2 regions of the Alkalihalobacillus sp. R86527 genome follow, and region 2 is predicted to be linked to the other one. Evidence: a T-box and tRNA genes for the amino acid it is inferred to sense, from the RefSeq annotation. Region 2 holds a T-box; the other holds one or more tRNA genes.

Region 1 (11,448 bases), 2.4 Mb from region 2:
AGCCTTTGAAAAACTTTATCTTACCAGGAGGACATCCAGCGGGAGCGGGTCTTCATGTTGCGAGAACCATTGTTCGACGTGCTGAACGAAATGCAATTATGGTAGAAGACGTCAATCCACTTGTTCTTTCATTCTTAAACCGTCTCTCAGATTTTCTATTCGTAGCTGCGCGATATATTAATTATCATATGGGTGAGAAAGAATCTGTTTTGCATGAAGAAAAGAAATGATCATCCTAGTGAGCATAGTAGATCATTGACAATAGATGGGTCTACCATGTACACTATTTATAAACATTACAATGTAAGAATGCTTGTTGGAAGAGAGGTGCATGACGAATGGCTGAAGAAAAACTGCATGGAGCAATAGAAGCAATGAAAAGCTCGGGCGTGCGTATAACCCCTCAACGTCATGCCATTTTGGAACATTTGATCCAATCTATGGCCCATCCTACAGCAGATGAAATATATAAGTCGCTTGAAGGTAAATTTCCTAATATGAGTGTAGCAACAGTTTATAATAACTTGAGAGTCTTTAAAGAGATTGGACTCGTGAAAGAGCTAACTTATGGTGATTCTTCAAGTAGGTTCGATTGTGTAACAACTGATCACTACCATATTATCTGTGATGATTGTGGTAAAATTGTAGACTTTCATTATCCAGGATTAGATGAAGTTGAAACGCTAGCTGAACAAGTCACTGGCTTCCAAGTTGGCGACCACAGGATGGAAATATACGGCTCATGTCCTGATTGTCAAAAGAATAAACACTAACAAAAAGCTCGCCTTAACTGGCGAGCTTTTTTAGTTGGTAAGAAAAAACAAGGAGCTAGCGGTAGCTCCTTGTTTTTTTACTTATCTTGTTTCTTACTATTATATTTTTCGTCGAACTCTACACCTTCTAAGTTAGGGTCCATTGTAAGTGGTTGTTTGCAATACATACAGGCATCTACTCGTCCAAGCACCTTTGTGGTTCTCTCACAATTAGGGCAGGTGACTTGTACAGCTTTCGTCGATAACATACCAATCCAGAAATATACGACTGCACTTGCGATCGTTGCTAGAAATCCGATGATCATGAATGCTGTCATTAAGAAAACAGATGTTTTGAAGAAAATACCTATATACATAATACCAATGCCAATAAATACTAAGCTCAGTGCGAACGTACGAATTCTATTTATTTTGTTTGTATACTTTAATTGCATCGCTTGTCCCTCCTGCAACCAAGTATAGCATATGCATTATCTGTAAGCACTTTCCTTTAGATCTTCCATAAAAAGTTCAAAATTAGCATTGCTTAATTTATAACAGGATTTATAATATTGAATGTTGAATTGTTTAGACAAGTACGGTTCCAAGAATAAAAGTACTGCTGGAGGAAAGTCAGATGGAAAATCTTTTAAGGCCGATTTACCAAGAAAGAGCGAGTCACCCTGAAACTCTTGGAGTTATTGTAATAGAGAAAACAAAACCACATCATCCTTTGACTGATAATTTTGATGTTGTTCTATTGATTATTGTAAGCAATAATCAAAAGCCATGGCTTGTTAAGCATTATGAGTTTGAGGAGAAGAGAGCAGCGATGCATGTCGTATCTGAGCAACAAGTTCAAGATTGGCTTCTTACAGGAAGTCATCGACGTTTGGTTGCATGGCTTGTGAATGGAAAAATCATCTTTGATCGAAATGAGTACATATCCGGATTGAAAGAACGTATCCGTGATTTCCCCGCGGAGGAACGTACTCGTAAGATTGGTGTTGAATTTGCAAAACTTATTAGAAGGTATATGGACGGAAAAGAATTGTTTGCTTCAAAGCAATATATGGATGCGTACAATTTCATTTTGCATGCATTGCATCACTTGGCGCGTCTATCTGTAATCGAACATGGTTTTCATCCTGAGATCACAGTTTGGAATCAAGTGAAGCATATTGAACCAGAGATCTTTAAATTGTATACAGAACTTCTAACAGGTGAGGATCCTCTTGATAAACGCCTTGAACTGCTTCTACTTGCTAATGACTTTTCACTTTCATCTAAATCCTTTAACGCTACTCTTCATATAAGAAAGGTGATGAATGAGCGCAAAGGAGTTTGGACGTACCAAGAGCTTTTGGAGGACGACCAGCTTAAAGAGTACGGAATAGATTTAGGTGCTCTTCTAGAATATATGGTTGAGAAAGAATTGATCGAAGTTCTACTTGCTGAAACAAAAGGTGAGGGAATATACAGTCGCCAGTATCGAGCAAAATAATGTTTTTAAAAGCGGAGGAAAAATATTATAAAAAGGGTTGACCATATTTTTCCCCCGTGCTATATTATTACTTGTCGCCGCAAGAGAGCAACGCGGCAAACAAAAACTTTTTAAAAAACGTTGTTGACTTCTGATGAGTTAATGTGTTACATTAATAAAGTCGCTGAAAACGACATTGGAAGAAACAAATCGATCTTTGAAAACTGAACGAAACGCCATGCAAGAAATTGTTTCTACGGAAACAACAAGTTTTAAAGCTAGATTAGACTTTCTATCGGAGAGTTTGATCCTGGCTCAGGACGAACGCTGGCGGCGTGCCTAATACATGCAAGTCGAGCGGAGAAATAGGAGCTTGCTCCTATTTCTCAGCGGCGGACGGGTGAGTAACACGTGGGCAACCTGCCCTACAGACTGGGATAACTCCGGGAAACCGGAGCTAATACCGGGTAATACATAGCATCGCATGATGCAACGTTGAAAGTTGGCTTTCGAGCTAACACTGTAGGATGGGCCCGCGGCGCATTAGCTAGTTGGTAAGGTAATGGCTTACCAAGGCAACGATGCGTAGCCGACCTGAGAGGGTGATCGGCCACACTGGGACTGAGACACGGCCCAGACTCCTACGGGAGGCAGCAGTAGGGAATCTTCCGCAATGGACGAAAGTCTGACGGAGCAACGCCGCGTGAGTGACGAAGGCTTTCGGGTCGTAAAGCTCTGTTGTTAGGGAAGAACAAGTACCGTTCGAATAGGGCGGTACCTTGACGGTACCTAACCAGAAAGCCACGGCTAACTACGTGCCAGCAGCCGCGGTAATACGTAGGTGGCAAGCGTTGTCCGGAATTATTGGGCGTAAAGCGCGCGCAGGCGGTCTCTTAAGTCTGATGTGAAAGCCCACGGCTCAACCGTGGAGGGCCATTGGAAACTGGGGGACTTGAGTGCAGAAGAGGAGAGTGGAATTCCACGTGTAGCGGTGAAATGCGTAGATATGTGGAGGAACACCAGTGGCGAAGGCGGCTCTCTGGTCTGTAACTGACGCTGAGGCGCGAAAGCGTGGGGAGCGAACAGGATTAGATACCCTGGTAGTCCACGCCGTAAACGATGAGTGCTAGGTGTTGGGGGGTTCCACCCTCAGTGCTGAAGTTAACACATTAAGCACTCCGCCTGGGGAGTACGACCGCAAGGTTGAAACTCAAAGGAATTGACGGGGGCCCGCACAAGCAGTGGAGCATGTGGTTTAATTCGAAGCAACGCGAAGAACCTTACCAGGTCTTGACATCCTCTGCCACTCCTAGAGATAGGACGTTCCCCTTCGGGGGACAGAGTGACAGGTGGTGCATGGTTGTCGTCAGCTCGTGTCGTGAGATGTTGGGTTAAGTCCCGCAACGAGCGCAACCCTTGATCTTAGTTGCCAGCATTCAGTTGGGCACTCTAAGGTGACTGCCGGTGACAAACCGGAGGAAGGTGGGGACGACGTCAAATCATCATGCCCCTTATGACCTGGGCTACACACGTGCTACAATGGACGGTACAAAGGGCTGCGACACCGCGAGGTGAAGCGAATCCCATAAAGCCGTTCTCAGTTCGGATTGTAGGCTGCAACTCGCCTACATGAAGCCGGAATTGCTAGTAATCGCGGATCAGCATGCCGCGGTGAATACGTTCCCGGGCCTTGTACACACCGCCCGTCACACCACGAGAGTTTGTAACACCCGAAGTCGGTGAGGTAACCTTTTGGAGCCAGCCGCCGAAGGTGGGACAAATGATTGGGGTGAAGTCGTAACAAGGTAGCCGTATCGGAAGGTGCGGCTGGATCACCTCCTTTCTATGGAGAATTACGAGGCAACATTGGTTGCCAAACTTGCATGAGCGTTTCGTTTAGTTTTGAAAGAATGATTGTATTCTTTCAAAACAGGCTAATTTGATGAAGCATTAGCGGATTCAAGAAGTAGCCTTGTTCCTTGAAAACTAGATAGCATAAACAACGACATCCAATAAAGAATTATTTTTTGCGTTATTTCTTAGTTAGTCACATCTTACGATGTGCAACATCAATGACGAGTTAGAAGCGAGAAATTCGAGGCGGCGAAATTCCGGAGGAGCGGAGCGTATTTGAATACGTGAGCACCGGAGGAATGAAGCCAACGAAGAAGTTCGAAGCTAATAACGAAGTCATAAGGTTAAGCTACTAAGGGCGCACGGTGGATGCCTTGGCACTAGAAGCCGATGAAGGACGGGACGAACACCGATATGCTTCGGGGAGCAGTAAGTACGCTTTGATCCGGAGATTTCCGAATGGGGGAACCCACCATCCGTAATGGGATGGTATCTATTTCTGAATACATAGGGAATAGAAGGCATACCCGGGGAACTGAAACATCTCAGTACCCGGAGGAAGAGAAAGCAATCGCGATTTCCTGAGTAGCGGCGAGCGAAACGGAATCAGCCCAAACCAGAGGGCTTGCCCTCTGGGGTTGTAGGACGTCTCATTGGAGTTACAAAGGCACGGATAGACGAAGCGACCTGGAAAGGTCCATCAGAGAAGGTAACAATCCTGTAGTCAAAATCCGCTGCCCTCCGAGACGGATCCTGAGTACGGCGGGACACGTGAAACCCCGTCGGAATCCGGGAGGACCATCTCCCAAGGCTAAATACTCTCTAGTGACCGATAGTGAACCAGTACCGTGAGGGAAAGGTGAAAAGCACCCCGGAAGGGGAGTGAAAGAGAACCTGAAACCGTGTGCCTACAACTAGTTGGAGCCCGTTAATGGGTGACAGCGTGCCTTTTGTAGAATGAACCGGCGAGTTACGATCCCGTGCAAGGTTAAGCCGAGAAGGCGGAGCCGCAGCGAAAGCGAGTCTGAATAGGGCGAAATAGTACGTGGTCGTAGACCCGAAACCGGGTGATCTACCCATGTCCAGGGTGAAGTTCAGGTAACACTGAATGGAGGCCCGAACCCACGCATGTTGAAAAATGCGGGGATGAGGTGTGGGTAGCGGTGAAATGCCAATCGAACCCGGAGATAGCTGGTTCTCTCCGAAATAGCTTTAGGGCTAGCCTCGCGGCAAGAATCTTGGAGGTAGAGCACTGATTGGACTAGGGGTCCCTACCGGATTACCGAATCCAGTCAAACTCCGAATGCCAACGATTTATCCGCGGGAGTCAGACTGCGAGTGATAAGATCCGTAGTCGAGAGGGAAACAGCCCAGACCACCAGCTAAGGTCCCAAAGTATACGTTAAGTGGAAAAGGATGTGGCGTTGCTTAGACAACCAGGATGTTGGCTTAGAAGCAGCCATCATTTAAAGAGTGCGTAATAGCTCACTGGTCGAGTGACGCTGCGCCGAAAATGTACCGGGGCTAAACGTATCACCGAAGCTGTGGATTGTCTTACGACAATGGTAGGAGAGCGTTCTAAGGGCTGCGAAGTCAGACCGAAAGGACTGGTGGAGCGCTTAGAAGTGAGAATGCCGGTATGAGTAGCGAAAGACAAGTGAGAATCTTGTCCGTCGAAAGCCCAAGGTTTCCTGAGGAAGGCTCGTCCGCTCAGGGTTAGTCGGGACCTAAGCCGAGGCCGAAAGGCGTAGGCGATGGATAACAGGTTGATATTCCTGTACCACCTCCTTTCCGTTTGAACGACGGGGGGACGCAGAAAGATAGGGAGAGCGCGCTGCTGGAAATGCGCGTCCAAGCGATTAGGCTGGTGAATAGGCAAATCCGTTCACCGCGAAGGCTGAGTCGTGATGGCGAGGGAATTAAGTACCGAAGTCCCTGATTCTACACTGCCAAGAAAAGCCTCTAGTGAGGAAAGAGGTGCCCGTACCGCAAACCGACACAGGTAGGCGAGGAGAGAATCCTAAGACGATCGGGAGAACTCTCGTTAAGGAACTCGGCAAAATGACCCCGTAACTTCGGGAGAAGGGGTGCTTCCTCGGGTGAATAGCCCAGGGGAGCCGCAGTGAAAAGATCCAAGCGACTGTTTAGCAAAAACACAGGTCTCTGCCAAGCCGCAAGGCGATGTATAGGGGCTGACACCTGCCCGGTGCTGGAAGGTTAAGAGGAGGGGTTATCCCTTACGGGAGAAGCTCTGAATCGAAGCCCCAGTAAACGGCGGCCGTAACTATAACGGTCCTAAGGTAGCGAAATTCCTTGTCGGGTAAGTTCCGACCCGCACGAAAGGTGCAACGACTTGGATACTGTCTCAACGAGAGACCCGGTGAAATTATAGTACCTGTGAAGATGCAGGTTACCCGCGACAGGACGGAAAGACCCCATGGAGCTTTACTGTAGCCTGATATTGGATTTTGGTACAGCTTGTACAGGATAGGTAGGAGCCATAGAAGCCGGACCGCTAGGTTCGGTGGAGGCGTCGGTGGGATACTACCCTGGCTGTACTGACATTCTAACCCAGCACCGTGATCCGGTGCGGAGACAGTGTCAGGTGGGCAGTTTGACTGGGGCGGTCGCCTCCTAAAGAGTAACGGAGGCGCCCAAAGGTTCCCTCAGAATGGTTGGAAATCATTCGCAGAGTGTAAAGGCACAAGGGAGCTTGACTGCGAGACCTACAAGTCGAGCAGGGACGAAAGTCGGGCTTAGTGATCCGGTGGTTCCGCATGGAAGGGCCATCGCTCAACGGATAAAAGCTACCCTGGGGATAACAGGCTTATCTCCCCCAAGAGTCCACATCGACGGGGAGGTTTGGCACCTCGATGTCGGCTCATCGCATCCTGGGGCTGAAGTAGGTCCCAAGGGTTGGGCTGTTCGCCCATTAAAGCGGTACGCGAGCTGGGTTCAGAACGTCGTGAGACAGTTCGGTCCCTATCCGTCGCGGGCGCAGGAAATTTGAGAGGAGCTGTCCTTAGTACGAGAGGACCGGGATGGACACACCGCTGGTGTACCAGTTGTTCCGCCAGGAGCATAGCTGGGTAGCTACGTGTGGAAGGGATAAGTGCTGAAAGCATCTAAGCATGAAGCCCCCCTCGAGATGAGATTTCCCACAGCGTCAAGCTGGTAAGATCCCTCAGAGATGATGAGGTTGATAGGTTCGGGGTGGAAGCGTGGCGACACGTGGAGCTGACGAATACTAATCGATCGAGGGCTTAACCTAAAACGAAAAGTAAAGCAGGCTTGGTCATATTCGCAGACCATTGGAGCTCTTGAACAGAAGGCGTTTTTCGCCTGAAGTGAAAGAGTGAAATGGGCAAGAATATAGCCTGCGGCACTAGACATCGCGAAAAAATATTGGAATACGTTGTTGCATGCTATCTAGTTTTCAGGGAATGAATTTTCTCTTGAAATATGATGAAATATATTGTAATATATATTTTGTCGCTAGCAATCCCACGAAAGTGAGAGCTGTTAGTAGTCTGGTGATGAAGGCGAAGAGGTCACACCCGTTCCCATGCCGAACACGGAAGTTAAGCTCTTCAGCGCCGATGGTAGTTGGGGGATCTCCCCCTGCAAGAGTAGGACGTCGCCAGGCTAATCATTATTCCACAGTAGCTCAGTGGTAGAGCTATCGGCTGTTAACCGATCGGTCGTAGGTTCGAATCCTACCTGTGGAGCCATGGAGAGCTGTCCGAGTGGCCGAAGGAGCACGATTGGAAATCGTGTAGACGGTCAACGCCGTCTCGAGGGTTCGAATCCCTCGCTCTCCGCCAGATACATAATAGAATGGCCCGTTGGTCAAGCGGTTAAGACACCGCCCTTTCACGGCGGTAACACGGGTTCGAATCCCGTACGGGTCACCATTTTAATAAGTAACATTTTCAATCTGTGGAGGATTAGCTCAGCTGGGAGAGCATCTGCCTTACAAGCAGAGGGTCGGCGGTTCGAGCCCGTCATCCTCCACCATTACAAAGGTCCCGTGGTGTAGCGGTTAACATGCCTGCCTGTCACGCAGGAGATCGCGGGTTCGATTCCCGTCGGGACCGCCATTTTTATTTCAACATTTATATCATTATTATCGTCGCGGGGTGGAGCAACGAGCGTTACTTCAATGAATCAACTTCGAGTTGTTTCGACGGATACGCATCGAAGCATAACCTTGTAGAGAAAGAAACAGATCACTGCATATAGAAGCAGGATCAGCATTAATTTTATATTATCGTCGCGGGGTGGAGCAGTTCGGTAGCTCGTCGGGCTCATAACCCGAAGGTCGCAGGTTCAAATCCTGCCCCCGCAACCAATAAAGAATTCTTACTACGTCGAATAAAGTTCGTGATAGAATTCAAAAGGGGTACCCGCTAGGGTGCAACCAAAATAAAATTTTAACTACGTCGATTTATCTTCTAAGCTAAAATTTAATCGGAGTCCCTTTAGGGGCAACCTATTCTCTTTTCTTAGATCGACCGTTAAAATAAATTTAAAAGAATGGCTCTGTAGCTCAGTCGGTAGAGCAGTGGACTGAAAATCCACGTGTCGGCGGTTCGATTCCGTCCGGAGCCACCATGTCGCCGGTCTAGCTCAATTGGTAGAGCAACTGACTTGTAATCAGTAGGTTGGGGGTTCAAGTCCTCTGGCCGGCACCATTTTTCCTAAAAAGGTATCAATTTCTATTGTTTTTATATATATTATATATTACAATGATAATTGTCTATTTGGAGGGGTAGCGAAGTGGCTAAACGCGGCGGACTGTAAATCCGCTCCCTCAGGGTTCGGCGGTTCGAATCCGTCCCCCTCCACCATTTATAGGGGTATAGTTTAAAGGTAGAACAGAGGTCTCCAAAACCTCCGGTGTGGGTTCGATTCCTACTACCCCTGCCAATTTATTTAAAAATTTTCTTTGTGGCGGTTGTGGCGAAGTGGTTAACGCACCGGATTGTGATTCCGGCATTCGTGGGTTCAATTCCCATCAGCCGCCCCATTCTTGGGCTATAGCCAAGCGGTAAGGCAACGGATTTTGATTCCGTCATGCGCTGGTTCGAATCCAGCTAGCCCAGCCATTTTTGTTGCGGAAGTAGTTCAGTGGTAGAACACCACCTTGCCAAGGTGGGGGTCGCGGGTTCGAATCCCGTCTTCCGCTCCATTTTTTTAAGGCGGCATAGCCAAGTGGTAAGGCACGGGTCTGCAAAACCCTTACGCCCCGGTTCAAATCCGGGTGCCGCCTCCAAATTTTATATTTTCACTTAAAAGTCCTGCCGGAGTGGCGGAATTGGCAGACGCACAGGACTTAAAATCCTGCGGAGGGTGTACCTCCGTGCCGGTTCGAGCCCGGCCTCCGGCACCATTTTCTTTCCGAAATTTAAAATTGTCTTTATGCCGGTGTGGCGGAATTGGCAGACGCGCACGACTCAAAATCGTGTTCCGCGAGGAGTGTCGGTTCGAACCCGACCACCGGTACCATTACATACTTTATACAAGAACGTTCAGGATTTCTACAGGGTAGAAGTCTTTTTTTATTGTCTAAAATCATTTGTACATTATTATGAGATATCCTTTTAATGATGGTAAGAACGAGGAAAGGGCGTATGGGATTATCCATTTGATGGTATGCCGTTCAACCTGGTATAGTTTCCCTCAGCTACTGATCAATCGACCAATCTACAATGAGCTTAAGATTATCCTCGTTCACTAAATGATGATACACTGAAAGTAAATCGTTTACTATGAAAGAGTGATAATAATGAGAGTAGAAATATGGTCTGATTTTGTGTGTCCTTTTTGTTATATTGGGAAACGACGCTTAGAGAATGCTCTTCAAACATTTCCACATCGTGATCAAGTTACAATAACCTATAGAAATTTTGAGCTTGATCCAAATGCTGAGAAATCTAGTGGGAAAAGTAAGGCTGAGTTGTTAGCTAGTAAGTATAACGTTAGTCTTGAACAAGCCGAGGGTATGTGTGAGAACATGAGACAACAGGCAGAAAATGAAAAGTTAACGTTTGATTTCAAGAATATGAAGCCTACTAATTCTTTCGATGCTCATCGCCTTCTCCAGTATGCCGCAAAACAGAATGTAATGGAGCAAATGACTGAGAGACTCTTCTATGCTTATTTTACAGAAACGAAAGACATCTCGGATCATGAGACACTTTGTGAGCTTGCTGAAGAGGTAGGGCTTAACACCACTGAAGTTAGCGCTATGCTCCATTCTGAAGAGTATGCAAAAGAAGTTCGTTATGATGAGTCACTTGGAAGCCAATTAGGCATTCAAGGAGTTCCGTTCTACGTCTTTGATGAGAAGTTTGCTGTTTCTGGTGCGCAATCTCCTGAGATGTTCCAACAGGCGCTAAATAAAGCATGGGATGAGAGTAAAGGGCTTGAAGTACTCAGTAGTGATGGAGATTCATGTGCGACTGATTCCTGTGATATCTAATTGAATGATAGCAAAAAAGCTCTCTTACTAAACGTGTAAGAGAGCTTCTTATTATTCTTCTGTCTTTTCTTCTTTAATCGTCTTATAAGCAGCGTCGAGATTTCGAATTCTCCGAATGATTTCGGAATTCTTATTAAGATTGTCGTAGATCATTGAAGAGACAACTGAACGATAATAACTGTTCATCGCTTCTAGTTTTGAGAAGACATCATTATTTTTCTTTATGTATTGTCTAAAATTCTCTTCAAAAAATGGTGTTGAAAAAGGTTCCATATGTTTGCTCCTTCCTACTAGATTAGATTGATTATCATATCATTGTAGATTCTATATTAATATATTGTAGACCAAATCTAAAGAAATTAATAATTTACTGTTGTTTTATTAATCAACTCTGTGTTATTCTAACTACATCAGCGAGGTTTGTAGAAAAACCTCGAATTATCACCATTTACCCAACGCAGTGTTTCGTTATTATTAACGAAGCGTTGCGTTTTTTTATGTTTACTCCTATTATTTGATCATTGTTAATCCGTAATCGAAGTTGCCCCCGTGTACTTGGTTAAACATTTCACCTGAGGCCTTCAAAAGCTTTTTGGCTTCCTCGGAAGAAAGGGAAGGTTGAATATAATATATCTGAATAGCATTTTGTGTTTTCTCAGTTACTGCAGTACGCATTGAGTCTACGATAGGACTACCAAAGGGACCTTTTTGATCCAAGGCTACAAGTTTGTTATTGAAGTTTACTTCTCTGCCATTCAATCCCTGATATGAAATCGATTCGTCACCAATACCCACCGTAATCGGTCCCACTAGCAGATCAAGGTCATAGATTCCAATAGGGATTTTATATTGTAACGAGAGTAGATTGTTAATAT
Region 2 (11,448 bases):
AATTCACTAGCGTCTACACCAAAGATGCCTTTGGCCGCTGTTTGGACACCAGCGATATTTCTTCCAGAAGCATTTCGACCGAATGGTACGACATTCAGGTACGCTTCAAGTATTTCTTCTTTTTCAAAGAAGTTCTCAAGACGCAAAGCAAGTAACATTTCTTTCGCTTTTCGTTCAAAGGAAACTTCTCTTGTTAATATTTGGTTTTTGACTAGCTGCTGTGTGAGTGTACTACCACCTGTTCGATCTTCAGAGTTTGTGAGCTCTTGAAGAACGGCTCGTCCAATTGCTTTAGGAACAATCCCGTCGTGGTCATAAAAATATTCATCTTCAGTTGAAATGACTGCCTTCTGTACTAGAGGGGAGACGTCTTTTAAATCGACTTCCTTTCGCTCGATATCCGATCGAAAGTTACCGAGAAGAACATCGTCAGCAAAGTATATCTCACTAGTTTCTTCATAGTTATAGACGTCTCTCTTCATCTCATCATAGGAGCGGATCTGTTCATCCTTCACTAAAGATGCAAAATACCCTGCACCTACACCACCGGCAAACAAGCTACCCATAAGTCCGAGCACGAGAAAAATTAAGAATAAATTCCAAATGACTTTATAAGCAATTCTTGAGCCTGTTAAGATGTGATATTCTTGCAATCTATCGATGAACGCGTTCCACTTCGACCTGATAGAAGAAAAAAGCTCTCGCATTCCTATACCTCCTCAATTAATCCTAATTATTATAGCATATCTAGTCGATATTTGTATAAAGCGTTCGCCTATATATAGGGGCTAGAATTGACATTATAGGTCGAAGTATGATATTAATTTAGTTAGATTTTTAAACGTGTGTGCGAAGAATGGACTAAGTAGCGTTTTCCTCCCTTTTTCAGAGAGTTGGTGGTCGGTGTGAACCAATATAAAGGAAATGTGAATTACTTCCATGAGCATCTGGTGTGAAGAGCAAATGAAATTTGTTTGTGTAGCATCAAGACGGACCAGGCCGTTATCCTGATGAAGTGGGAGAAAGCTTACTTTCTTCAACAAGGGTGGTACCGCGATTAAACTCGTCCCTTACCAGGGGGCGAGTTTTTTATGTGTTCAATTTTAATTGGAAAAGGAGTCAGTATCATGCATATCTTAGATGAACTTGAAGCTAGAGGGCTTATTAATCAGGTGACTGATGAAAAAGGCCTTAAGAAAGAACTTTCAGAAAACAGTATTGGAATCTATTCTGGATTTGATCCAACAGCAGACAGCCTTCACATAGGCCACCTTCTTCCGGTGCTTGCTCTTAGAAGATTTCAGCTTGCGGGTCATACACCGATTGCACTTGTTGGAGGTGCAACGGGCCTAATTGGAGATCCTAGTGGTCGTGCTAACGAAAGAACGTTGAATTCAGAAGATATCGTTCAAGAATGGACAAACAAACTACAAGGACAACTCGCTCGTTTTCTCGATTTTGAGACTAGTGAAAACCCAGCAAAAGCTGTGAATAACTTTGATTGGATCGGTGGTTTAAACATTATTCCTTTCCTACGTGATATTGGAAAGAATTTTGGATTGAACTATATGCTTGCAAAAGACTCAGTTTCCTCACGTCTCGATGCAGGTATTTCGTTTACTGAGTTTACGTACATGATTCTCCAGTCCTATGACTTTCTTGAACTATATCGTAATGAGAACTGTCGTCTTCAAATCGGTGGAAGTGACCAGTGGGGAAATATCACTGCTGGACTTGAGTTAATCCGAAAAGAAGAAGGATCTGAAGAGGGAGAGCGTCCAAAAGCATTCGGAGCGACATTTCCACTCGTTACGAAGAGTGATGGTTCTAAATTCGGTAAGTCAGAAGGAGGCGCTATCTGGCTTGATGCAGACAAAACGTCACCTTATGAATTCTACCAATTCTGGATCAACACGGATGATCGCGATGTTGTGAAATTTCTTTATTACTTCACATTCTTAAGCACTGATGAGATTAAAGAGCTTGAAACTTTGAATGATAAGGCTCCCGAAAAGAGAGAAGCTCATCGTAAGTTAGCTGAAGAAGTTACAAGACTTGTGCATGGCGAAGAAAAACTTCAGCAAGCAATCAATATATCTCAAGCGCTTTTCAGTGGTGAGATTAAAGAATTAACAGCTGATGAAATACGCCAAGGCTTTAAAGATGTTCCTTCTTACCACGTTGAAGAGGATGACAAGGGATTGATCGATCTACTCGTTGAGGCAGGTATTTCATCTTCAAAACGTCAGGCGAGAGAAGATATTAAAAACGGAGCCATCTACATTAACGGTGAACGTAATCAGGAGATGAATAAAGTTGTCTCTTCTTCAGATCGCATCGAAGGACAATACGTTATTATTAGAAGAGGGAAGAAAAAATACTATCTCCTTACATTCTAATCAAAAAAAGCCGGTAATCATTTTTTATGATTACCGGCTTTTTTATCTTTGAACATGTTTTGTGATGCAATTTAGATAATAAAAAACCTCGGAACAAAGTCCGAGGTTTTTTAGAAACAGCTTAACGAGAGTAGTACTCAACGATAAGAGCTTCAGTGATTTCTGCAGGAAGTTCAGAACGCTCAGGAAGGCGAGAGTACGTACCTTCAAGCTTATCTGCATCAAAAGTAAGGTATTCTGGAACAAAGTTGTTCACTTCAATAGCTTCTTTGATGATGTCAAGGTTGTTAGACTTCTCACGAACACTTAGTACTTGACCAGTTGCTACGCGGTAAGAAGGAATGTCAACACGTTTGCCATCAACTGTGATGTGGCCGTGGTTAACTAGCTGACGAGCCTGACGGCGAGTACGAGCTAGACCCATACGATAAACAAGGTTATCAAGACGAGATTCAAGAAGAATCATGAAGTTCTCACCATGAACACCTTTCATTTTACCAGCATCATCGAAAAGACGACGGAATTGACGTTCAGTCATTCCATACATGTGACGAAGCTTTTGCTTCTCTTGAAGCTGAAGTCCATATTCAGAAAGCTTTCTACGCTGGTTAGGTCCATGTTGACCTGGAGCGTAAGGGCGCTTTTCCAATTCTTTACCTGTTCCACTTAGAGAAATACCAAGACGACGAGAAATTTTCCAACTTGGTCCTGTATAACGAGCCATAATTAGCTCCTCCTTTATCACTATTTTTATTGGTATAAAATAAAAACAGTGTCGTGATTCCGATTTGTGCACATTATGTTTTCACACACCTTCACCTCGACAGCCGGAGGTTACGCGGAGCACCTATTTAAAGGAACATAATGAAATCACAAGCCGTCACGCTGCTGCCCATTCTTATTTTACACAACTGTCATTGTAACCTTTCTATAGATTCATGTCAACATCAGTCGTTTTCTAGTATGATAGGTATTTCTATAAAAAATGAAATTCCTCTTCACCTTCTATAAGAAAGCGCTTACAATATAATTGAATGATACATAGATTTAAGATAGAGGGGGAGCTATATTGAAAAAGGAACGTCAATTCGAAACGAGAACAATCCATGAAGGCTATGATGCTGAATCACATCATAACAGTCTTGCGTCGCCTATATATCAAACATCCACGTTTACCTTTGAAACTGCTGAAGCCGGTGAAAAAAGGTTTGCAGGTGAGGAACCAGGATATATATATTCTAGATTAGGAAATCCAACAGTCAAAATGTTAGAGGAACGTATAGCATCTCTAGAAGGAGCAGATGGAGGGTTAGCGTTTGGATCCGGGATGGCTGCTGTATCAGCAGTCTTGTTTCACCTCGTTCGATCAGGTGACCATATCTTATGTTCTGAAGGCGTATATGGATGTACCTTCGGTTTATTACAATTAATGAAAGAGAAGTTCTCAGTTGAGCATGACTTGCTTCCGCTTGATTCAAAAGAGCAAATTATAGAAGCGATTCGACCAAATACAAGTGTTATCTATATTGAAACACCGATCAATCCGACTTTGAAGTTAATCGATTTACAGATGATCTCTTCGATAGCCAAGGAAAGAGGAATCACAGTTGTTGTCGATAATACGTTTTCCACGCCATATCTACAACGACCATTGGAATTTGGTTGCGATATCGTTTTGCATAGTGCAACAAAATACATCGGAGGACATGGTGACGTAGTGGCCGGTCTCGTAGTCGGAAATCAGGAAACGATTTCTTCGATCGCTAAATCCACACAAAAAGATATTGGAGGTATATTATCTCCTTTTGATGCATGGCTTCTATTACGAGGGTTAAAAACTTTGCCAATTCGTATGGATCGGCATTGTGCAAACTCTGAGTCCATCGTTGAGAAACTTAAAGATCATCCAAGAATTAAGAGAGTCATGTACCCAGGATTGGAAGAATCTCCGTCTTACTCTATTGCAAGTAGACAAATGAAAAAGCCAGGAGGACTCATAAGTTTTGAGTTGGATGGTGGGAAGGCTGAGGCGCAAGCATTCATGAATCGACTTGAAATGATAAAGATTGCTGTAAGTCTAGGTGATGCTGAAACGCTAATCCAACATCCAGCTACTATGACGCATGCTGTGGTGCCCGTGGAAGAAAGAATGAGGATGGGAATCAATGAATCACTTATACGAATTTCAATCGGATTAGAAGCATGGGAAGACGTTTGGGCAGATCTAGAGCAAGCGTTAGATTCTTGACCAAGGTCGTCAATAACGATAGAAAACAGCCGCGGAAATCAGCGGCTGTTTTTCCATTACATATGTTCTTCTAGAGTAGCAACAAACTTTTCTAAATATTTTTCATCTGTTTCATCAAAACGACCAACGCTAGGGCTGTCGATATCAAGTACGCCAATAATCGAGTTAGAAGATCGGATTGGGATAACGATTTCAGACTGTGAAGCAGCGTCACATGCAATATGGCCAGCGAACTCATGAACATTTTCAATTCTCATGGTTTTTCCTTCTTTAAAAGCCGAGCCACATACGCCCCGTCCGTTAGGAATACGAACACAAGCTGGCAACCCTTGGAATGGCCCAAGTACTAGCTGATCACTTTTTTCTTCGTATAAATAAAACCCAACCCAGTTAACGTTGTTTAGAAATTGATTCAATAATGCCGATGCATTTGATAAATTGGCGATTTGGTTTGTTTCACCATCCAATAGTGCTTTTAGTTGCTTAATGACCATTTCATAATCTTTTTCCCTCTTGCCTGAATAGGATTCGACTTCAAACAAGTTACTTCACCTCAACTTTGTATCGAAATTATGCTAATCATATCAAAACTTGTGGAGTAACACACATATTTTGTCGCACGATTATTAAAGGATAGCTTCAAGGCGTAACGAAAACGTATACTATGAAAGAAACTGGGGGTGGTTCCAAATGAAGCAGGAGCGAGATACAGTATCGAAGCGAAACGTCATCCAGGCCGCCATTCAACTCTTTAATACGAAAGGATACAACGGAACTTCAGTTCGTGATATTGCCAATAAAGCCGGAGTTAACGTCTCTTTGATCTCATACTATTTTGATGGTAAGAAGGGACTTGCGGAGTTTTTGATGACTACGTTTTTGGAAGGCTATGTGAACGAACTCGAGAAAGTTCATAAGATGTTGGAGAAAAAAACAGCGAAAGCTTGCTTAGTTGAAGCATTGCAAACAATCATGACGTATCAACATCAAAATAGACAGTTAGCAAGGTTCGTTCATAGAGAAATTACATTTGATTCCGTTCTAGTTCGCGAAATCATGACCACATATCTATCAAAAGAAAAGTTTTATTTATCAAAAATATTCGAGGCAGGTTTTTCTAGGAAGGAATTCCGTCCTCAGTCGGTCGATTATGTTGTGATGCAACTAAGGGGGATGTTATCGATGCCTTTCCTACAGCCTCAATATATTCTAGAGGTTCATCATATTCAACCTAATGAATCTTACTTTATTGAGCGGTATACGAAGCAGCTATTACAGTGGGTTGAACTTTATGTATGTAGAGAGCTCCATGTGCAAAAAAAGCCGTTCGTTATGAACGGCTGAGTGGGAGTGGAGAAGATAATAAAGTAGATGAAAGCTGATCGAAACCTTGACCAATCCCTTTGGAACTATGGGCATCTGATCCATAGATGAGAGGGATTTTTCTGCTTTCTGCTTCTTCGATTACCCAAGAAGGTGGGTATGGTTCCTTACAAAGTGGTTTTACGGTTCCTGCTCCGTTATAGTCTAGTGAAAGTCCTTGCTTTTTCACTTCATCCAATATTGTCGTCACAAGATGAGATGAGGAGATATCAAGCTGAAACTTTTTCTGAAACTTATTCACCAAACTTATATGACCTAATCGTTTAGGCTTATAATCCCCTAAATCTGCAGTTAACGACCGATAGACAGTTTCATAGTATTTCTTATGCACATTCTCAACTGAACCTAATGCGTTCACTAGTTCTTCAAATGACTCTGGACTATAGTCGAGGCATGTGTATTGGTTGTTATGATGAATAAAATGAACGGATAAGATCGCATCATCTAACTTTGAACCTACTTTATCTAAAAAAGCCCTCGTTTCTTCTTCAAATCCTTCTATGTAATCAACCTCAAGACCACATTTTATTTCGAACTTACCATGGTAGGAATCTTTAATCTTTTCTACAGCATTAAAGTATTCATCTAATTGTTGATGAGACATCCCGCTGTCATTAAGAGGGACTGGGTCTATGAAGTTCGCTGGGAGTGGGGCATGCTCTGTAAACGTAAGACCAGTAAAACCTAGTTTTATTGCTTTTTCAACATAGCTTTCTAGGGAGTCAGAAGTTCCATGGGGGCAAAATGGAGAATGGACGTGGCCATCGTATTTTTCACTCATTTATAAGCACCTCTTTCGATAAATCAAAAAAATTAAAACATTATCAAGGAATTTGGCTGTCGAATATTGAATTTATTTAGTCAAACAGGTAATTACATGGTATCATAATACCGTTACCAAATTTCAAACACATATAATTAATCATGTACATATTAAGTAGTTTATTCGTATACATTTACATAAATTGATGATGTGGAAGAAGGGGTGCTTCCGTTGGAGTATATTGTCATTGCCATTATTCTGATGATAGCCGTTTTTATTTACGGTGCTTATGCGAGAAGAAAAATATTCAATGAAATAGATAGACTTGAAGAGTGGAAGATCGATATTTTAAATAGGCCTGTAACTGACGAAATTTCGAAAGTAAAAGGGCTGGTAATGTCTGGTCAAACAGAAGAAAAGTTTGAGAAATGGCGTGAAGAGTGGGATGAAATTGTTGCTGTGAAGCTCCCGAATCTTGAGGAGCAGCTCATGGATACAGAAGAAGCCGCTGAGAGATATCGCTTCAGGAAAGCAAGGGAAAAGCTAGAAGAAACTCAACACCGTTTAGAACACGCTGAAAAGAGAATTGAATTGTTATTGAAAGATATCGATGAGTTAGTGTCGAGTGAGGAACAAAATCGGATCGAAATCACTTCTGTTCAAGAAGACTTTAGAGAAGCTAAACAGCGTTTGTTGTCTCAGAATCGCTCACTCGGAGAAGCATTTCCTGTTCTCGATGAGGAGATCGAGGAACTTCGCGATATGCTCAAGAACTATGAACAATTGACTGAAGAAGGTAATTATCTTGAAGCAAGAGAAGTCCTCGTTCAAGTACAAGACCGATTAGATGTTGTTCAAGAAAAGATATCGATTACACCTGAAGTGATTGTCCTTGTGAATAATCAAATACCTTCACAGCTTAAAGAGCTAGAAGATGGCACGTCAGCCATGGAATCTGAAGGTTATGTTCTTGACCATTTAGAAATCGATGAAAAAATCGAAGAAGTCTCCTCTGAATTAGAGAAATGGAAGACTGCAATTGAAACCACTGAGGTTCAATCGATCAAAACAGAAATCGATGCTGTTCGGTTGAAAATTGAAGAGGTATATGACCAATTAGAAAACGAAGTAGAAGCAAGACACTTCGTTACTTTAAAAGTAGAAGAGCTCGAACATGAAATGATGAAAACGAACAAGCATCTTCAGGAGTTGCAAGAAGAAAGTAATGTGGTTCAATTAAGTTATCGACTAGAGGAACAGGAACTAAAGGCGATCAAAGAGCTTGAATTGAAGCTATCTGACTTTTATGTAAGGTTCCAAGCTGTACAGGAAGCGGTCGATCATAATAAACAGGCTTACTCGTTGCTTGCGGAAAGTGCGATTAAACTAAAAGAAGATTTAAATGTTGTAGACGAAGAATTGAAAGTTCAAAAAGAAAATCTACACATGCTTCGTAAAGATGAGTTAAGAGCTTTAGAAACGATAAAGGATTTGAAGCGCAAGCTGATCGAATCGAAGCGACTGATGAAATTAAGTAATATACCAGGGATTCCTGAATCGTATTTAGAAGGTTATGAGCGTGCAGAAGATATCATCGTGGAGCTAAATGAGAGATTATCTGATGTACCTTTGGATATCTATCAAATTAACCAAGTCCTTTCTGAGGCTGAACATACTGTTAATGAAAGCTGTGAATCGACTCGGATGTTAGTTGAAGATTCTGTCTTAACGGAGAAGCTAATCCAATATGGGAATCGGTACCGTGGTAAGTATAGAAGTGTAGATGATCTGTTGTTAAAGGCGGAAGAACACTTCAGGAATTATGAATATGAAGAAGCCCTTTCAACCGCAGAAGCTGCGATTGAGAAGGTAGACCCACAAGTTCTCGCATCATTAAAAGAAGATGTGAGAGAGCCGGTCAACCTATAGTAAATAAAGCCTTCCTCAAACTGGGGAGGGCTTTTTACTGAATGAAAATTTCATATAGCATTCTTACGAAAGAAAAACGCAGGCTGGTTAGCCTGCGTTTGTTGATTGACGGTCTGTTGAAGCTGTGATGACACCGATTAGAATTCCTACTAATGCAGGAATTAGCCATCCAATTCCTTCACTGTACAATGGCAAATAATTTAAGAATTCTAAACCAGGAATTGGTAGTTTAGCATCTTCTAGTGCTTTAGGAATACTAACTAGAATCGTAAGAAAGATCGCCCACTTGTAAATATAGTGATGCAGAGGAATGATGTAGTTTATAAAAGTTAAAAAGATTAATATTATCGCAATCGGATAGATGGCGATTAAGACAGGAACAGTAAAGGCAATGAGTTGAGTCAATCCAAGGTTTGCTATAAATGCACTAAAAATGGTAACAATTAAAATAACCATTTTATATGAAAGTTTTGGATATGCATTTGAAAAGTACTCTCCACATGCTGTTACAAGACCAATAGACGTTGTTAAGCAAGCGAATGTAATAGCTGCTCCAAGAAGTACAGTTCCAAATGTTCCATAAAGGTAATTAGCAACATTAGATAAGAGCACTCCACCATTTTCTGCTGAAGCGACGACATTTAGATTAGATGCACCAATGAATGCGAGTGATAAATAAATGATCGTTAAACCTAATGCAGCTAGCAAACCAGCTTTTAAGACTGAAAAAGCTACCACTTTCTTATTTGTGACCCCGCGGTCATTAACTGCTTTTATAATCACAATTCCGAAGACGAGAGCGGCAATCGCGTCCATCGTTAAGTATCCATCTAAGAACCCTTTAAAAAATACACCGTTTTGATACCCTTCTGCAGGCGTTGAAAGTTCTTCAGGCAAGCTAACGAATGCTCCAATAATCAAACTACCAAGTACTACAATTAATATAGGAGTTAGAATATTTCCGATTCGATCTACAAGTTGAGTTGGGTTAAGTGCAAACCAGAAAGTAAATCCAAAAAAGATTAAGGTGTATATGACTAACGGTAAACCGGTTGTATTAACTGATTCATTTAAGAATGGCACTACCCCAATTTCAAATGCAACTGTGCCTGTTCGTGGTATTCCAAAAAATGGGCCGATGGCTAAATAAAGTATTGCTGTAAACAGTAACCCAAAAGTTGGATGAACTCTTGAAGCTATATCTTTCAGGCTTCCACCGGTCAAACCGACTGCAGTAACACCTAGTAAGGGCAGTCCGACACCAGTGATTAAGAAACCGATGATGGCTTCGCCAATATTCTCTCCAGCTCCTTGACCAAGTGCAGGGGGGAAAATCATATTTCCAGCACCAAGGAAAAGAGCAAAGAGCATTAATCCGATTGTAAACGTTTCCTTTTTAGATAATTTCGCTACCATAACTTGTCCTCCCGAGTATTCAACAGCTTGTCCTAATTTTCGGACTTTATATTAACACAATTTATCGACAAAACATAACAAAGTCGTAAATGTTTTAAAATTCTAACAATAATTAATCAATGTTGATAAGGGTTGTCGCGTGTTGGAAATATTGACCAACAGTGAGTGTTTCTCATTCTGAAAAATAATACAATAATTAAACTGAAATTTGTTTGGCTAATGGTTTAGCCTATGGTAAGATTATTAGTTGGAAATTAATAACGACTGAGGGTGTCAAAATATGATTTATCTGGATAATAGTGCCACAACACAACCCTATAATGAAGTTATCGAAGCTTTCAAGAAAACTGCGCATGATTTTTATGCAAATCCTTCATCTCTCCATAGAAAAGGTGGAGAAGTGGAACGATTAGTAAGACAGGCAAGAGAAAGTATTGCGTCATTGCTTCATGTTGATTCTGATGAGATAGTTTTCACATCAGGTGGGACTGAGAGTAATAATCTAGCGATCAAGGGTGCGGCATTCGAGCATATGAACCGTGGAAAGCACTTGATCACATCACAAATAGAACATGCTTCTAGTATGGAGTCGTTTCGCCAACTTGAAAAAATGGGTTTTCATGTTACGTATCTCCCTGTTGGAAGTGATGGTCACGTCTCTAAAGATGATCTTGCTGATGCACTTACCAAAGAGACGATCCTTGTTTCCCTCATGCACGTTAACAATGAGGTTGGTTCGGTTCAACCGATAAAAGAACTAGGAATGGTAATTAAAGAGAACTCTCGCGCATTGTTCCATGTAGATGATGTTCAGGGAATTGGCAAGGTTCCATTAAAGAGTCATGGTACAGCAGATCTCATCTCTTATTCAGCACATAAATTTCATGGGTTGAAAGGTAATGGGGTGTTGTATAAACGAAGAAATGTTTCTTTATTTCCTCTTCTTTCAGGTGGGGGACAAGAAAGTGAAGTGCGTTCAGGTACGGAGAATGTTCCAGGAATTGTAGCAACTGCAAAAGCGCTCAGATTGTATTTACAACAGGCTCAATCTAATAGTGAGAAAATAAATTATTTGAAAACGAAGCTGCTCAACGAGATTGGAGCAATTAATGAGGTGGTTATTAACACCCCAAGAAATAGCGCACCTCACATTATTAATTTCTCAGTACCAGGCATAAAACCAGAAGTATTGATACACGCTCTAGAAGAAAAAGATATATTCGTCTCCACACGCTCTGCATGTTCCTCTAGAACCGCAGAGCCGAGTCACGTCCTAACCGCACTCGGTGTATCTAATGCAAGAGCACAAT

The links. The T-box of region 2 lies ahead of tyrS (tyrosine--tRNA ligase). A T-box ahead of a tRNA ligase gene usually reads a tRNA of that ligase, here a tRNA-Tyr.
Region 1: it encodes a tRNA-Tyr, which carries the amino acid that the T-box ahead of tyrS (tyrosine--tRNA ligase) is inferred to sense. The anticodon was not compared.

Annotation. Positions count from the first base shown of each region.
Region 1 is NZ_JAXHBW010000001.1:3,553,965-3,565,412, reverse strand. Features, by position in the region: gene SJY16_RS18650 (cob(I)yrinic acid a,c-diamide adenosyltransferase) at 1-230, shown strand, start outside; gene perR (peroxide-responsive transcriptional repressor PerR) at 339-773, shown strand; gene SJY16_RS18640 (YgzB family protein) at 851-1,207, opposite strand; gene SJY16_RS18635 (nucleotidyltransferase-like protein) at 1,390-2,256, shown strand; rRNA gene SJY16_RS18630 (16S ribosomal RNA) at 2,528-4,078, shown strand; rRNA gene SJY16_RS18625 (23S ribosomal RNA) at 4,432-7,360, shown strand; rRNA gene rrf (5S ribosomal RNA) at 7,619-7,735, shown strand; tRNA gene SJY16_RS18615 (tRNA-Asn) at 7,746-7,820, shown strand; tRNA gene SJY16_RS18610 (tRNA-Ser) at 7,822-7,913, shown strand; tRNA gene SJY16_RS18605 (tRNA-Glu) at 7,929-8,003, shown strand; tRNA gene SJY16_RS18600 (tRNA-Val) at 8,031-8,106, shown strand; tRNA gene SJY16_RS18595 (tRNA-Asp) at 8,114-8,189, shown strand; tRNA gene SJY16_RS18590 (tRNA-Met) at 8,364-8,440, shown strand; tRNA gene SJY16_RS18585 (tRNA-Phe) at 8,628-8,703, shown strand; tRNA gene SJY16_RS18580 (tRNA-Thr) at 8,708-8,783, shown strand; tRNA gene SJY16_RS18575 (tRNA-Tyr) at 8,855-8,939, shown strand; tRNA gene SJY16_RS18570 (tRNA-Trp) at 8,945-9,018, shown strand; tRNA gene SJY16_RS18565 (tRNA-His) at 9,043-9,118, shown strand; tRNA gene SJY16_RS18560 (tRNA-Gln) at 9,123-9,197, shown strand; tRNA gene SJY16_RS18555 (tRNA-Gly) at 9,206-9,280, shown strand; tRNA gene SJY16_RS18550 (tRNA-Cys) at 9,290-9,364, shown strand; tRNA gene SJY16_RS18545 (tRNA-Leu) at 9,392-9,481, shown strand; tRNA gene SJY16_RS18540 (tRNA-Leu) at 9,513-9,597, shown strand; gene SJY16_RS18535 (DsbA family oxidoreductase) at 9,878-10,573, shown strand; gene yvfG (protein YvfG) at 10,625-10,846, opposite strand; gene SJY16_RS18525 (B3/B4 domain-containing protein) at 11,084-11,448, opposite strand, start outside.
Region 2 is NZ_JAXHBW010000001.1:1,142,079-1,153,526, forward strand. Features, by position in the region: gene SJY16_RS05765 (transglycosylase domain-containing protein) at 1-707, opposite strand, end outside; T-box leader at 844-1,074, shown strand; gene tyrS (tyrosine--tRNA ligase) at 1,128-2,399, shown strand; gene rpsD (30S ribosomal protein S4) at 2,521-3,123, opposite strand; gene megL (methionine gamma-lyase) at 3,466-4,647, shown strand; gene SJY16_RS05785 (GAF domain-containing protein) at 4,704-5,189, opposite strand; gene refZ (forespore capture DNA-binding protein RefZ) at 5,338-5,991, shown strand; gene hisJ (histidinol-phosphatase HisJ) at 5,978-6,811, opposite strand; gene ezrA (septation ring formation regulator EzrA) at 7,025-8,722, shown strand; gene brnQ (branched-chain amino acid transport system II carrier protein) at 8,810-10,138, opposite strand; gene SJY16_RS05810 (cysteine desulfurase family protein) at 10,419-11,448, shown strand, end outside.